Regions from separate parts of the Paenibacillus sp. GCM10028914 genome, predicted to be linked through region 1. Evidence: a T-box and tRNA genes for the amino acid it is inferred to sense, from the RefSeq annotation. Region 1 holds a T-box; the other holds one or more tRNA genes.

Region 1 (7,562 bases):
ACTTGAACTTTTGGGGCCGTATCTTGCTCATGTTCATGTGAAAAATGCAGGCTTTCGCATGAGAAAATCTGAGGATGGATTGCATACAGAATGGACAGGAGAATGGCTGCCACTTGCCCATGGTATTGTATCTTGGCCTCAAGTTTTGGCTGACTTGAAAGCCGTTGGGTATGACGGATACTTAGGGATTGAGGATTTTAGCGGTACATATCCGTCTAAGGAAATGCTGAAGTATTTTGTGTTGCAGATGGAAGAATGGATGAAGTAATACACATACAAAGAGTGATACATAAGCCATGTACCGAGCATAACTCATGTTATCTATATAGAAGGGAAGGATGAAACATGGAGCAAGTTAGAATCGGCGTTATCGGATTAGGAATGGGTTTCAGTCATGCAAAAACGCTGGCAGAAGGTAAAATACACGGTGCTTCTTTAGCGGCCGTTTGTGATATACAGGCAAGCAAGCAGGAGATGGCCAAGACAGCATTACCAGACGGTGTAAAGGTGTGGGGTGATGCCAAGGCTATGATGTCCTCTGGTGAAATTGATGCTGTAATTATCGCAACACCCCATTATGAGCACCCGAAGGAGGCCATTTTTGCTTTTGAGCAAGGTCTTCATGTGCTGATTGAGAAACCTGCTGGTGTTCATACGAAACAGGTTCAAGAGATGAACAAGGTTGCGGCAGAGAGCGGTAAAGTATATTCCATCATGTACAATCAGCGCTGTAATCCGCTGTATCAAAAACTTAGGGAACTCATTGCTTCGGGCGAATTGGGTGAAATCCGTCGAACGAACTGGATTGTTACACATTGGTATCGTTCTCAAAGCTACTATGATTCTGGTGGGTGGCGCGCGACATGGGCTGGTGAAGGCGGGGGAGTTCTTATTAATCAGTCACCTCATCAGCTGGATTTATGGCAGTGGACAACGGGGCTTATGCCGATAAGAATGAGAGCATTTTGTTCTTTTGGCAAGTACAGAAATATTGAAGTGGAAGATGATGTGACTGCATATGTGGAATATGCGAATGGTGCAACGGGTGTCTTTATTACGACAACGGGTGAAGCTCCGGGGACGAATCGTTTTGAAGTTACAGGGGAGCGCGGCAAGATTGTCATAGAGAACGATAAGCTGACATTTTGGCGGCTAAGGGTATCTGAGACTGAGTTCAATCAGGAATTTAAAGGAGGTTTTGGTGAGCCGGAGTGCTGGAAATGTGAGATACCGGTGTTCGGGAACAATCCTCAACATAGCGGTATCATGCAGAATTTTACGGATGCGATATTGAAAGGGACCCCTCTCATTGCACCGGGAGAAGAAGGAATCCATGGTCTGACCCTTTCGAATGCGATGCATCTCTCTACGTGGACAGATAACTGGGTCAACATTCCGTTTGACGAGGATTTATATTATGAGCATTTACAGGAACGGATTAAGAAATCAACCTATCAGAAGACAGTAATAGAAACCGGACCTGTAGATATGACAACGACGTTTGGTTAAGGAGTGTGATGATGTGAATCGTAACAATGGTATGCTTTACGCGCCTACAGGTAAAATGGAGCCTGTTGTCGGTCCCGGAGAATTCGTCATCGCGGCGATGTCTCTAGAGCACGGTCATATTTATGGAATGTGTAATGGATTAGTTGAGGCAGGTGCGACATTAAAATGGGTATATGATCCCGATCCTGTAAAAGTAGAACAATTCTGCGAAAAATACCCCCAAGTTCAAGCGGCTTCCTCAGCGTCTCAAATCCTGGAGGATCCGGAGGTTAGGCTTGTTGCTGCTGCTGCTATTCCATCCGAACGATGCGAACTGGGGCTTGCAGTCATGTCCCACGGCAAAGACTATTTTACAGACAAAACTCCGTTTACTACGCTGGATCAGATTGCGGCGGCGAAAGCCAAGGTAGCGGAGACGGGTCAGAAATATATGGTCTATTATAGTGAACGTCTTCATGTAGAGAGCGCTATTTATGCCGGGAGATTAATCCAAGACGGTGCCATAGGGCGAGTGCTGCAGGTGATGGGAACTGGACCACATCGCTTGAGCGTATCGTCCCGTCCAGATTGGTTTTTTTGTCATGAGCAGTATGGGGGGATTCTATGCGATATCGGATCTCATCAAATCGAACAGTTTTTATTCTATGCGGGATGCAAGGATGCCAAGGTGATGAGCAGTAAAGTGGCTAACTACAACAATCCGCTGTATCCGGAACTTGAGGATTTTGGTGATGCAACATTGATTGGTGACAACGGAGCAACAAATTATTTCAGGGTGGACTGGTTTACACCGGATGGACTCAGTTCTTGGGGAGATGGAAGGACGTTCATCCTTGGTACGGATGGTTATATCGAAATGCGTAAATACGTTGATCTTGCTAGAGATCCGCAGGGAGATCATCTTTATCTGGTTAATCATGAAGGTGAGTACCATATGGAATTAAAGGGGAAGGTAGGCTATCCGTTTTTCGGGGAGTTAATTGTAGACTGCATGGAACGTACGGAACGAGCGATGTCGCAGGAACATGCATTTAAAGCGGGGGAACTATGTATTATTGCACAGAATGAGGCGGTTCGTATTCAATAATCATATCCGTTATAATTAAAGGAATACCAAGGATCAGAAGGGATAAACTCTATGAAACCGGTGTCCTTTAACCGCAAGCAAATGCAACTTAATCAGCCATTCGAATTTCATTACCGAAATGAAGACCCGATGGCTGGCGGTGTATTTCACTCCCATGCTTTTTATGAAATATATTATTTTCACGAAGGACAATGTACCTATCTCATCGGAGACAAGATTTATGTTCTAAAACCTGGTGATCTCCTTCTTATGAACGGATTGACTCTGCATTGTCCGCGTATAGAGCCTGATGTGCGCTATATACGAAGTATTGCTCATTTTGATCCCGGATTTGTGAAACGCTGGGTTCAACCGGAGGCAGCCGCGGCGTTATTGAATCCGTTTGAGGAGCTTAGCAACTACCGAATATCGCTGAATGGATCTGAGCGAATGGAGTTCGAGAAAATCATGGTGGATTTAGATCGATTGAACAAAATGGGAGCTACTCAGGAACGAAGAATGCTGCGTTTGTTCGATATGCTCTGTGTTATCTCGGAGCTGTGCCGTACTGCTGTAAACCACAGAGACTCTTTTTCTGAGAAAGAACGTCATGTCCAGCATGTTATAACCTATGTAGAACAAAATTATATGAACGATCTGACCCTTGAAGATATTGCTCATGCTGTCCATTTAACAAAACAGTATTTGTCCTCATTATTTAAAGAAGTAACAGGTACGACAGTATTCAGATATATGTATAGTCGCCGGATTAATCAGGCAAAAATTTTGCTGTGGCTTCATCCAAATCTGGCTGTAACTGAGGTTTGTTATGCTGTTGGCTTTAAACATTTGGCTCATTTCAGTCGTATGTTTAAGGAGATGGTCGGAAGAACGCCGGAAGATTACCGTAACAGCAGGTTGTCTGCATTGACTTAACCGGCGATGTTCGATATAATATCGTCATTAAAATCGAATACAATACGATGATAAGGATTAGTAGTTTCTCACCCGATCACACAGAGAGCCGGCGGTTGGTGCAAGCCGGTTGACGAAGGAAATGAACTCGCCTTGGAGTAACGATGTCAACCCGGTTCAGGCAGCTTGTTTGTAAGCTTAGTGCCCGGCCGATGAATCATCGTCGTCTCACCTGCGATAGAGGTGCAAAGGGAGTGAAAGGCAAAGCATGCCTTTTGCTAACTAGGGTGGTACCACGGGAATCAAACCTCTCGTCCCTAGCGTCAGACGCTATGGATGATGAGGTTTTTTTGTTTTGAGGCGCACGGTTATGAACCGTGCTTGACCGCGAAGGAGGAGTAGGAAAGTATGAGTGAAAATCAACCAACAGGCCACGGCTATCAGCCGCAGGCCATCGAGCCGAAATGGCAGCAGTACTGGGATGAACAGAAAACGTTTAAAACGCATGAAGATTCATCCAAACCTAAATTTTATGCATTGGATATGTTTCCGTATCCATCAGGTGCTGGTCTGCACGTAGGACACCCTGAAGGTTATACAGCAACGGATATTGTTTCCCGTTTTAAACGGATGCGCGGATACAATGTACTTCATCCAATGGGCTGGGATGCATTTGGTCTTCCTGCTGAGCAGTATGCAATGGACACAGGTAAACATCCACGGGAATTTACAATTAAGAATATTGATAATTTCCGTCGTCAGATTAAATCACTCGGTTTCTCTTACGATTGGGACCGTGAGATCAGCACAACGGATCCTGAGTATTACAAATGGACCCAATGGATTTTTATCCAGCTGTATAAGAAAGGCTTAGCTTATGTTGACGAGATTCCGGTGAACTGGTGCCCAGCACTTGGAACGGTTCTTGCCAATGAAGAAGTAATCGATGGAAAGTCGGAACGCGGCGGGCATCCTGTTATCCGTAGACCGATGCGCCAGTGGATTCTGAAGATTACAGATTATGCTGAGCGGTTGCTGGAAGATCTGGAGGAGCTGGACTGGACTGAGAGCATTAAAGATATGCAGCGCAACTGGATTGGTAAATCAACTGGTGCAGAAGTTCGGTTCGATATCGACGGTCACAATGATCATCTGACTGTATTTACAACTCGTCCAGACACATTGTTCGGTGCAAGCTACTGTGTACTGGCTCCTGAACACGAGCTCGTAGACCGCATTACAACAGAAGATCAGAAGGAAGCTGTTAAAGCTTATCAAGATCAAGCGGCACGTAAGAGCGATCTGGAACGTACGGATCTGGCGAAAGATAAGACTGGTGTATTTACAGGGGCTTATGCAATTAACCCGGTAAATGGCGCTAAGGTTCCGATCTGGATTGCCGATTATGTGCTGGCAGGTTACGGTACAGGCGCAATTATGGCTGTTCCGGGACATGACAGTCGGGACTGGGAGTTTGCGAAGCAGTTCGGTCTGGATATTATCGAAGTCGTTAAGGGAGGAAATGTAGAAGAGGAGGCGTATGCCGGTAACGGTGAGCACGTCAATTCCGATTTCCTGAACGGTTTAGATAATGAAGCGGCTATTCAGGCGATGAATGAATGGCTGGAGAAGAACGGAAAAGGTGAGAAAAAGGTTACTTACCGTCTGAGAGATTGGCTGTTCAGCCGTCAGCGTTATTGGGGTGAACCGATTCCGATTCTTCACTTGGAAGATGGTACGATGAAGACTGTACCTGAGGATCAACTTCCGCTGCTTCTGCCGGATGTAGATCAGATCAGACCTTCCGGTACAGGTGAATCGCCGCTTGCCAACGTAACAGAGTGGGTTGAAACCGTAGATCCTGAGACGGGCATGAAGGCCCGTCGCGAGACCAATACGATGCCTCAGTGGGCAGGTAGCTGCTGGTATTACCTTCGCTACATTGATCCGGACAACAACGAGGAGCTTTGCTCTAAAGAGAAACAGAAAGAGTGGTTGCCGGTTGATCTGTACATCGGTGGTGTTGAGCATGCTGTGCTTCACTTGCTGTATGCCCGTTTCTGGCATAAAGTATTGTACGATATCGGAGTGGTTGATACGAAAGAGCCATTCCAGAAGCTTGTAAACCAAGGTATGATCCTGGGTAACAACAACGAGAAGATGAGTAAGTCTCGCGGTAATGTTATCAACCCTGATGACATCGTGAATGAATTCGGCGCAGACACACTTCGTGTGTATGAAATGTTTATGGGTCCACTTGAGGCGACCAAACCTTGGAATACTAATGGTGTGGAAGGAGCTCATCGCTTCTTGTCAAGAATCTGGCGTCTGTTTGTCGGTGATAATGGCGAGCTGAATTCTAAGATCGTCGATGGTGAAGGATCGGATGAATTCAAACGCATTTGGCATAAGACGATCAAGAAGGTGACAGATGATTTCGAGCATCTTCACTTTAATACAGCAATCAGCCAGCTCATGATCTTCATCAATGAAGGTTACAAGGTAGATGTACTGCCGCGTAAAGCGATGGAGAACTTTGTACAAATGCTTTCGCCGCTTGCTCCGCACTTGGCAGAAGAGCTTTGGAGCCGTCTGGGTCATAGCGAGAGCATTACTTACGTGCCTTGGCCTGAATTCGATGAAGCTTGGACTGTTGACGCTGAAGTTGAAATTGTAGTTCAAGTAAATGGCAAAATCGTAGAACGGACTAAGGTCGCTAAAGATATGGACCAAGAAGCGATGAAAGAATATAGCCTCTCCCTTCCAAATGTCAAGCAGGCGCTGGAAGGAAAGAGTATCCGCAAGGTGATTGCAGTGCCGGGTAAACTAGTCAATATCGTGGCTGGTTAACCGATTTTCCGAAGGCGATATCCAATTTCTCCAGATCTTCCTCATACTTTTCATGTGTGGTGGTGATCAGTTGGTGAAATAGACCGTCCAGCCTGTTTTCGAGTAGAGACAGTGCTTGGGCGGTAATACCTCCGGGAACAGCCACTCTTTCTTGAAGTTGTTCAGGAGAGAAACCTTCCTCCGTAAGCAATCTGCCGGTGCCAAGCAGCATTTCTCCGGCTAGAGCGTTAAGCGTTGGGCGGTCGGCTCCGGTCATTTCGACCGCGGCATCAATCCATTTTTCCACAAAAAAACTCAAAAAAGCAGGCCCGCAACTGGAAAAATCGGAAGTAATCCGTGTGTGTGATTCCAGAACTTCCATGGGCCTGCTAATCGAAGACAGGAGGCTTTCTAAAAGCAGCCTGTCTTTTTCTTTTACCCGTGACCCATAAATACATAGAGACACACCGCTTCCGGTTTGATTAGTGATGCTAGGTATAATTTTCGCTACCTTGCAGGGAAGCGCTGATTCAAGATGATACAGCTGGACGGGACTCGTAATGGAAATTGCGAGTTGAGAGGTAAGAAGATGTTCATGGATTTCATCTATGACTGGTTTAAATTCGCCGGGCTTAACGCATAGAAAGAACAGGTCACTCTGTGACGCGGCCTCTATATTACTTCTGCATACGGTTAATCCAGGATGGCGAACCGCTAGCGCAAGAGCTTTTTGACGAGTCCGGTTACTCACATAAATTTGCTCAGGCTGTAGAGCTCCTAATCGTATAAAGGAGTCAATTAACAGACTACCCATGCTGCCTGTACCGATAAAACCAACCTTCATGTGTACGTTCCCTCCTTTCGTGCATTACGGCATAGAGATACCGTGTCATATCGTTAATGTATGCGACATAACCGCTAAATGATGACCGATTTAGGTCTAATTGGAGAATGATAGCGCTATAAATGATGTTTTATCAATCGGACGGGTATTCCGTTCGGGATTGGAGAGATATTCATGAGACGAATTCCGTTAGGATGGAGTGTTATAATCGCTTTACTAGGCTGCGGACTAATTCTTTTTGCTGGAGGAAATGACGATGCTACCGAGGGTACCGAAGAGTGGAAACCGCTGAATGCAGAAATCACAGAGACGCTTGGTATCCAGGATCAGAATAGTCCCATATCTATTCCAGAGAAGAATAATGTCGAACAGAATAAGGAGCCTTCCGCATCCAAAGAT
Region 2 (7,562 bases), on a different contig from region 1:
GGTTGGACTTCGGCATAAACATATCATCCCGGTGAGTGGTGTAGCGGGGATGGCCATTGTAATGATCGGTGATTTTATCGGTAAAACGATATTTGCGCCAGCAGAGCTAGCGGTCGGCATTGTGGTATCTATTATTGGTGTGCCTTATTTTATTTATCTATTGATTCGATCGAAAAAATAGAGGCTGGAGGAGTATAATGAATCGATTTCATGATCTAGTCGTGGAGCAGAGAGAGGTTGTTGTATATTTACCGCCTTCTTATGAAACTTCTGGGCAGAACTACCCTGTTGCATACGTTCAGGATGGTGGTTTTCTGTTTACCGAGTGTTCCAATTATTTAGAGCATTTGTTTGCTAAAGGTGACTTGCAAGAAATGATCCTTGTGGGCGTGAAGACCGATATCCGCAATGATGAATATACGCCATGGCCTGCTGCTTCACTTATTCCAGATCGATCTCCTTTTGGCGGTAAAGGCAAGGAATATATCGATGAAGTTGCATATGTACTCAAACCCTATATTGATAATCACTACCGGACGAAAAAAGAAGCTGAGTTCACAGCGATGATCGGCGGATCATTCGGGGGGTTAATATCGTTATTTGCAGGTTACTGGAAACCTGATGTATTTGGCCAATTAGGTTTGTTATCAACTTCCTTCTGGTATGAAGGGGTCCTCGATTACATTCGACAGGAGAACGGACTGAACAAGAATTTGCGGGTTTACATGTCTGTTGGTCTGTGCGAAGGCATCTATAAACAAAATATACAGAAAAATATGGTGTTGAACACACAAGAAGCGGCGCGTTTGTTCATCGAAAAAGGATTCTCGGAGGATTCCTTGCGAATGGAATGGGTTCCAGAAGGAACGCATGATGACGTTTTTATGGTGAGACAATTTCCAGAGGCGCTGCAATGGTTGTTTAATCCTCGGTATGAAAAGCATCCTCCTATAAAGGAAAGTAAACAAGAATTTAGTATTCCAGGCACCTTCATCTGGGAAATGCAATCGAAGAATACGGCCCGTTCCTATCGGATTTTTATAGCTGAGCCGGTAGGTCCACCACCTGAAGCAGGCTATCCTGTTTTGTATACGCTGGATGCGAATGCTTCATTTGGCTCTCTCGCTGAGTCCATCCGGCTACAATCTCGTCGTCCTCATGGAATCTCACCTGCTGTTATCGTTGGAATAGGTTACGAGTCTAAAGAACCTATCGTAACGAAGGAACGTTTCTATGACTATACGGTACCTGCAGATGAAGCTGAGCTGAAGGTTCGTCCTGACGGCTCTTCGTGGCCGGAAAATGGCGGTGCCGAGGACTTCCTTACTTTTATAGAAGAAGAGCTGAAGCCGAAGGTGGAAAGTTACTTCTCTATAGACCGTTCCAAGCAGGCACTATTTGGTCATTCGCTCGGAGGTTTTTTGGCACTGTATTCTTTGTTTACACGTCCAGGTTCCTTTCAGCGTTATATTGCGGCAAGCCCATCAATCTGGTGGAAGAATCACGTTCTTTATCAGAAGTGGAATGAATGCAAGAAACAGATAGGGCTGAATGAAGTGCATGCGGCGTTATTTATGGCTGTAGGCAGTGAGGAGAAGCCTTCTATGGTGAAAGATGCGAGGGACTTGTATGACATCCTTAAGGATGATCAAGGGTTACATACGACTTTTCAAGTGGTTGAAGGGGAGGGACATGTATCGATTGTACCTTCCTTAATGAGTCCGCTTCTTCGTTTCGTCACGAAATAATTAGGCATTCTGGATTGGAGATCTAATATATAATAGCCTTAGTTGCAGTGTAAGAATACTGAACTAAGGCTATTTGATCTTTATTCCTCCGATTCGGTCGCTGTCCGCGATTCGTCGAACAGAGATGAATACTTAGGATATAGTCTTCGAATACAGCTTGGGCAAATATCGTGTGTAAATTCGACTGCAATGCGGCTCTCCAGATAGCTCTCAACCGGTTCCCAGTCCTCGACGGTCCGGACATGCTTGCATACAGCACAGATCGGAATGTGACCGTGAAGGGAACATGAGTGGTATAGAGCTTGTTCGAGTCTTAGTTGTCGCTGCTTAAATCGTGTAATATTGGTAAAGGATACGACAATCCCACCGGCTATATTCTCTGTATCGTAAACAAGAGGCCGAGCTTCGCTTAAAATCCAAATTGTATTACCGAACAAATCTAAAGAATATTCCACTGTATATTGATGATTGTTGCCTACTATAACATTCTTCAGTGAAGGGATATAAACACCCTCAAAGAAATCCTCGAATGAGGATCTTCCAAAAATTGAAGGGGGCAGTTCGAGAAATGAAATACCGTGCCAATCAAAATCGGGAGAGGCACCATATTCAGAGAGCATGAGTCTTAACGAATTGTTGATTTGGTCTATTTTGCCGTCCGGGCGAATGATCATTAGCCCAGAATTTAAGGAGTCGACAGCGTAGCACCACGGTGTAGATGAAAATTCATGCAAAACAATCGCCCCCCAATATAAAGACACATGGTAAAGAGACAACCAGCTATTAAAAATGGTATAATTTAGTTACGCATCCCCCATTTTACACTTACATAAGTCATTTATTAAGTATTAAATAGCGTACATACGTAATTATTTTTTTGTGCAGAATTGTGGAAGGCGGTTGTTTCATGCAGTCTATTTACCAACGAATCGAACATCTAATTGAAAGCCGGGGGATGACCAAGAAAGCTTTTTGTGAAAATCTCGGGATCAGCACAGGAAATTTTGGTGATTGGAAAAGAGGTAAAACAACCCCCAGCACCAATAAACTGATTGAGATTGCTCGTTATTTTGATGTTAGCCTAGACTGGCTAATTATAGGTAAGGGATTTCCGACAGCAAATATAATGGAGATTCGGGAAAGTTACGGAATAGATTATTCGAAAATCGAGAGACAGCTTCACACTTTACATCTTACTGAAGATGAGAAGAACTTTATTAAAGAATATATAGAGTTTTCTAAGTATAGGAAGAGTCAGTCGAGAAATCCAGGGTAAGGAACAGTTAGAAAAAAGCTTTTTTAGTGGTATTGATGTAGCGTTAATGGAAGGAAGCGGAGTACATATTTTTTTAAAATCCAGAATCATTTCACTTCGGGAGACGTTATGATGCTAAGGATTATATTACAGTACCCCTTGGCATCATTATGTTTCGTTCATTAATTCTCGTTTGATTTAAATGACACTTTACTTATTAAGAACAAAGTTATATAATAAGTAATGTTCTTTTAAAGAACGTCCCTTATATATGCGGTAGTGGTGGAATGGCAGACACGCTATCTTGAGGGGGTAGTGGGTGTATACCCGTGGAGGTTCGAGTCCTCTCTACCGCATCATAAATCCAAAGAACAACCTCCAGCTGAGCTAGGGGTTGTTTTTTTGTATATATTCAGAATCATCGTTCGCCATGAACTTCGTTTCATTTCCTGTCACAAGTTTAAGTGAATATAGAAGGATAAATCAGACAGAGGAGATGATCGAAGATGCAACCACTATACACAGCGGATGTAAAAGTAACAGGAGGCCGGGAAGGTGCGGTCGAATCGTCTGATGGAGTTTTGAAGCATAGCTTAAGTATGCCTAAGGAATTAGGTGGTCCTGGTGGATCTGGGACCAATCCAGAGCAGTTATTTGCAGCGGGCTATGGAGCATGTTACGAAAGTGCTTTGGCCAATGTTGCACGTAAAGAGGGCGTTGAGCTTAAAGATGTAGAGATTCATTCCCAAGTCATGATTAGTAAAGATGACAGTGACGGCGGTTTTCAATTGGCTGTGAAGATGAACATTTCGATGCCTGGTGTAGAACGGAGTCAAGCTGAGGATCTGGCTAAGAAAGCTCATGCTTTCTGCCCATATTCAAAAGCGACTCGGGGAAATATCGATGTTGATTTAAACATCGTATAAATCAAAAAAAGATTTTAGCCAAGCGATTGCGGTTATATTAGCAGTAATCGCTTAATAGGAGCCGGGTAGAGCCTCTTGAGGGCTGCCCGGCTTTATATTTTGGAAGAAAGTATTAGTCATGAACTTATTTTCCTCACTATTTGAAACGATATATGAAGCTAACCCGTAAGAATATTTATGATGTTTAAGAGAGGGGAAGTTTAACAATGCGTATTGAAGAGATGATCCAGGAACGGTTTGTTTGCTCTAAATGTGGAGGAACCCATTGTCATACGAAGGAAGTGTCCATGTCTGGTGCAGGTCTTAGCAAAATGTTCGATATACAGCATAATCATTATTTATTCGTTTCGTGTACGAATTGCGGATATGTGGAAGTATTTAACCCCGATATTTTGGAAGGAAAGAAACGTGGACAAATGGGCTCGATACTGGATGTGTTCTTTGGTTGACATCACCCTTAAAATTCTTTAATATGACTAAGTACCAGAAAGTACAAGGTAATTAAGAAGAAATTTAGATAAATGGGTGATGCATATGTCATACAAACCGCAAATTTCCAACGTGACCAAAGCCGGAAGCAACGAAAAAAATGGGCTTTACGAGTTCATTGTCAGCTTAGCTGATGGAACGAAATGCCGTGTGTTCTACAATCGTTTTCCGGAATGGAAAATGACTAATGTTAGCCGACTTGGAAAAACACCTTGTCCGGTGTGCCGCAAAGATTTCATTTGCAAATGTATGGAGAAATTCTCCACAGATATTGATCAGCAGATGAAAGATGGCGAATGGCTGAGCAATGCAGTTGCTGAGTAATTGAACAGAGTGCTACAACAGAGCGCGGGAGTATACTCCCGCGTTTTTTTCTTTCTTATATAAATCGAGATTCATTGAGGAGAGATTGTTGTATAGTAACAGGAAAAGGTTAACGCTTGGGGGGAGAGAGAATGGACAAATTGAATGAACAGACAGAACATCATGTCGTTGTATTGATTGATGGTGTGTGTCATTTATGTCAGGGGCTCACGAAATTTATTATAAAAAGGGATCCTGCCGGCGTATTCCGGTTTGCTTCACTTCAATCTGATGTAGGACAGGAATTTCTTCGGCAAGGAGGGTTGCCTGCGGATCTGATTGAAACCGTTATTGTCGTGGAGAATGGAGCTTATTATACTCGTTCCGCAGCTGCACTGCGAATATCGCGTCGATTACCTTTCCCTTGGCCGCTGTTGTATGGGTTTATTATCGTTCCTAGGGCACTTCGTGATGTAATATATAAATGGGTTGCGAAGAATCGATATCGTTGGTTCGGAAAAGACGAGGAATGTATGATACCGACACCGGATATCCGGCGTCGGTTCTTATAGAAAAAGAAGCAGATTAAATTAAAGATTTTTCAGTTAACGAGGAGCGCGGAATCCCGCCTGTTTGGCCTCTGTTTCACTGCAAAACCACTGCTCAGGAGTTGTTTTTTCGTAGTAGGGGGATTCCGGAGTGTGATATATTTTATCCCCTTTGGAACTAATATTACCTTTAATATTGCACACATTACTTGGTTGTTCGGTCTTGGCAGTCGTGTCTGAAGTTGAACTGCTCTGACTCTCCTGCTCTTCAGGATGGAAACCATCATCCTGTGCATAATTCTCGACGCTCCAAATTCCGATCGCCTTCTTACGGCTAATAGACTGAAGATCGTTAAATTTATCGACATAGCGTACATTAGGCTGATAAATATAGGCTACACGAGCCAGGCCCTGCTCGAGAAGGAGTTCCTGAACCATTTTACCGTCAGCATACACATATGCGAGTAATCGGGAGTATTTGTCCCGGTTCGGTCCGATGTCAAATTCAAGCTCAAGCTTTTTCGCTTTTTCCACAATATCCTTCGTGAATGCTTTGGCCTCCGGGCCAAATGGCTGTACACCAAGGCGAGGGTGGCTTGTTTCCGGTGTATCGACTAGCAGAAAGCGTACTTTTTCTGTTTTGCCTTCATACTTCACACTAATCGTATCACCATCCACGGCTTTAACGAGTTCCACGGGAACTCTCGCGATGTTGAGATCATCGGTAGGGTATTTTTTATTGGTGTTTGAAGCTGAAGGGTTAGAGGTGTCCGGTTTGGTTGAAGTTGTGCCTGTGGTGCTGCTTGTTTGCTCTGATGAAATATTCGTATTCTGTGTGATTCCCGGATCACTGCAACCGGATAACAGGAGCAGGCCCGTAATCATGGTCATTATGATTCGTCTTTTCAAAGGTTGTCACTCTCCTGGCTAAGATGCTGTTTAATTATGACGATAGGAGCTACTATATAGGATGACGTAATATAGAGCTGATTTTGGTGGGAACGTTCGTTCCTGCCGAGTTAATTATGACGGTATTTCTTTCTTTTAGCAAGGGCTATCTGGACAGTTTGTATATGTTTGTAAAATTACGCTTGCTGGCTTATAGTAAGTTATGATATTCTTATGTAAAATTATAACAAGACAACGGAAGCACCGTTCAATGATCGCTTAAATGCGGCTTGAATGGTGTTTTTTTGCGTTGTCTTTATGAAAGAAGGGGTCTGCTGAACATGCTACCGGTCAGGATCGTACTGGCTGTACAGGATTCAGGGTATGTCGAACCAATGCTTAACTTTATACACGGAAGTGAATACGTGAAAAGAGTGCAGGTGACGGCATTCACCCGAATGGACGCATTATTACAGTATGGAGAAATACCGGATTTGATCGTAGGTGAAGTCGAAATGCTGGAAGCTTGGTTGACCGAAGGAAGATCATCTGTACCGTGGGTCGTCCTTAGTGAAGGGGAAGACAATTCAAACCTTATCGGTGATGGCCTGACTACGGCAAAATATCAGCCTTTGCCTCAATTGTTGGATCTATGGATTGCACAAACTAGGGGGAGTCGTGTAAGCAAGAATGATTCATACACCGGCAGTACTTTGATTACCGGGTTTGTATCGGTTCTTGGTGGGAGCGGGAGAACTACCGCATCTGTAAATATGGCGAAACAACTCGGTGTACTGGGCAGGAAGGTTTTTTATTTGAATTTAGAAACGGTGAATTCGACTGCTTTATTCCCTACTGGCAGGCGACGAGAAGATGGGGGCAGCTTTTCTAGGCTTCTTTATGAGATTAAATCATCACAGGAAACGACTGAAGGAACCGAGATCTCTCTAGCACAATATGTGATGCGGCATGATGGCTTGAAATGTGATGTGTTCGAGCCGAGCGATCATCTGCAAGAATTGATGGAAATGACGGCTGGTGATGTAGAGGTGTTAATTGATTTGATCTCCAAGAGTGGCCAGTACGATGTAGTTGTAATTGATACGGATAATCAGTCAGAGGAGCGGCTTCGTACTGTGATGGAGAAGAGCAATGTACTCTTGTGGGTTTTGCTGGATGATCTGATCAGTATGTATAAGACCGGTATGCGATTTGGACATATGGAGAGAAAGGAGCCTGTCTTGTTCGGACAGATCATGGGCAAGAGCAGATTTATCGTTAACCGGTTTACAGGAAGTCTTGCTAATCCGCTGCCTCATAAAGATATGAGGGTAGATGGCATGCTGCCTTATATTCCTTCTTGGAAGCAGCTACATCAGGAAGATTTGCTGCTATGCTCACCTAT

The links. A T-box is a leader RNA that pairs with one kind of tRNA and senses whether it is charged. The one in region 1 lies ahead of leuS (leucine--tRNA ligase), so its partner is inferred to be a tRNA-Leu.
Region 2: it has a tRNA-Leu gene. The T-box ahead of leuS (leucine--tRNA ligase) is inferred to sense a tRNA for this amino acid. The anticodon was not compared.

What each region holds. Positions count from the first base shown of each region.
Region 1 covers NZ_JBHTFO010000018.1:198,032-205,593, forward strand. The annotation lists gene ACFQV5_RS21360 (sugar phosphate isomerase/epimerase family protein) at 1-268, shown strand, start outside; gene ACFQV5_RS21365 (Gfo/Idh/MocA family protein) at 346-1,509, shown strand; gene ACFQV5_RS21370 (Gfo/Idh/MocA family protein) at 1,523-2,596, shown strand; gene ACFQV5_RS21375 (AraC family transcriptional regulator) at 2,648-3,511, shown strand; T-box leader at 3,550-3,812, shown strand; gene leuS (leucine--tRNA ligase) at 3,899-6,340, shown strand; gene comER (late competence protein ComER) at 6,321-7,163, opposite strand; gene ACFQV5_RS21390 (ComEA family DNA-binding protein) at 7,338-7,562, shown strand, end outside.
Region 2 covers NZ_JBHTFO010000017.1:618,553-626,114, reverse strand. The annotation lists gene ACFQV5_RS20370 (FecCD family ABC transporter permease) at 1-181, shown strand, start outside; gene ACFQV5_RS20365 (alpha/beta hydrolase) at 198-1,748, shown strand; gene ACFQV5_RS20360 (nitrogen regulation protein NR(II)) at 1,829-2,482, opposite strand; gene ACFQV5_RS20355 (helix-turn-helix domain-containing protein) at 2,656-3,024, shown strand; tRNA gene ACFQV5_RS20350 (tRNA-Leu) at 3,277-3,359, shown strand; gene ACFQV5_RS20345 (organic hydroperoxide resistance protein) at 3,510-3,929, shown strand; gene ACFQV5_RS20340 (zinc ribbon domain-containing protein) at 4,136-4,378, shown strand; gene ACFQV5_RS20335 (hypothetical protein) at 4,464-4,742, shown strand; gene ACFQV5_RS20330 (thiol-disulfide oxidoreductase DCC family protein) at 4,874-5,293, shown strand; gene ACFQV5_RS20325 (thermonuclease family protein) at 5,327-6,178, opposite strand; gene ACFQV5_RS20320 (P-loop NTPase family protein) at 6,499-7,562, shown strand, end outside.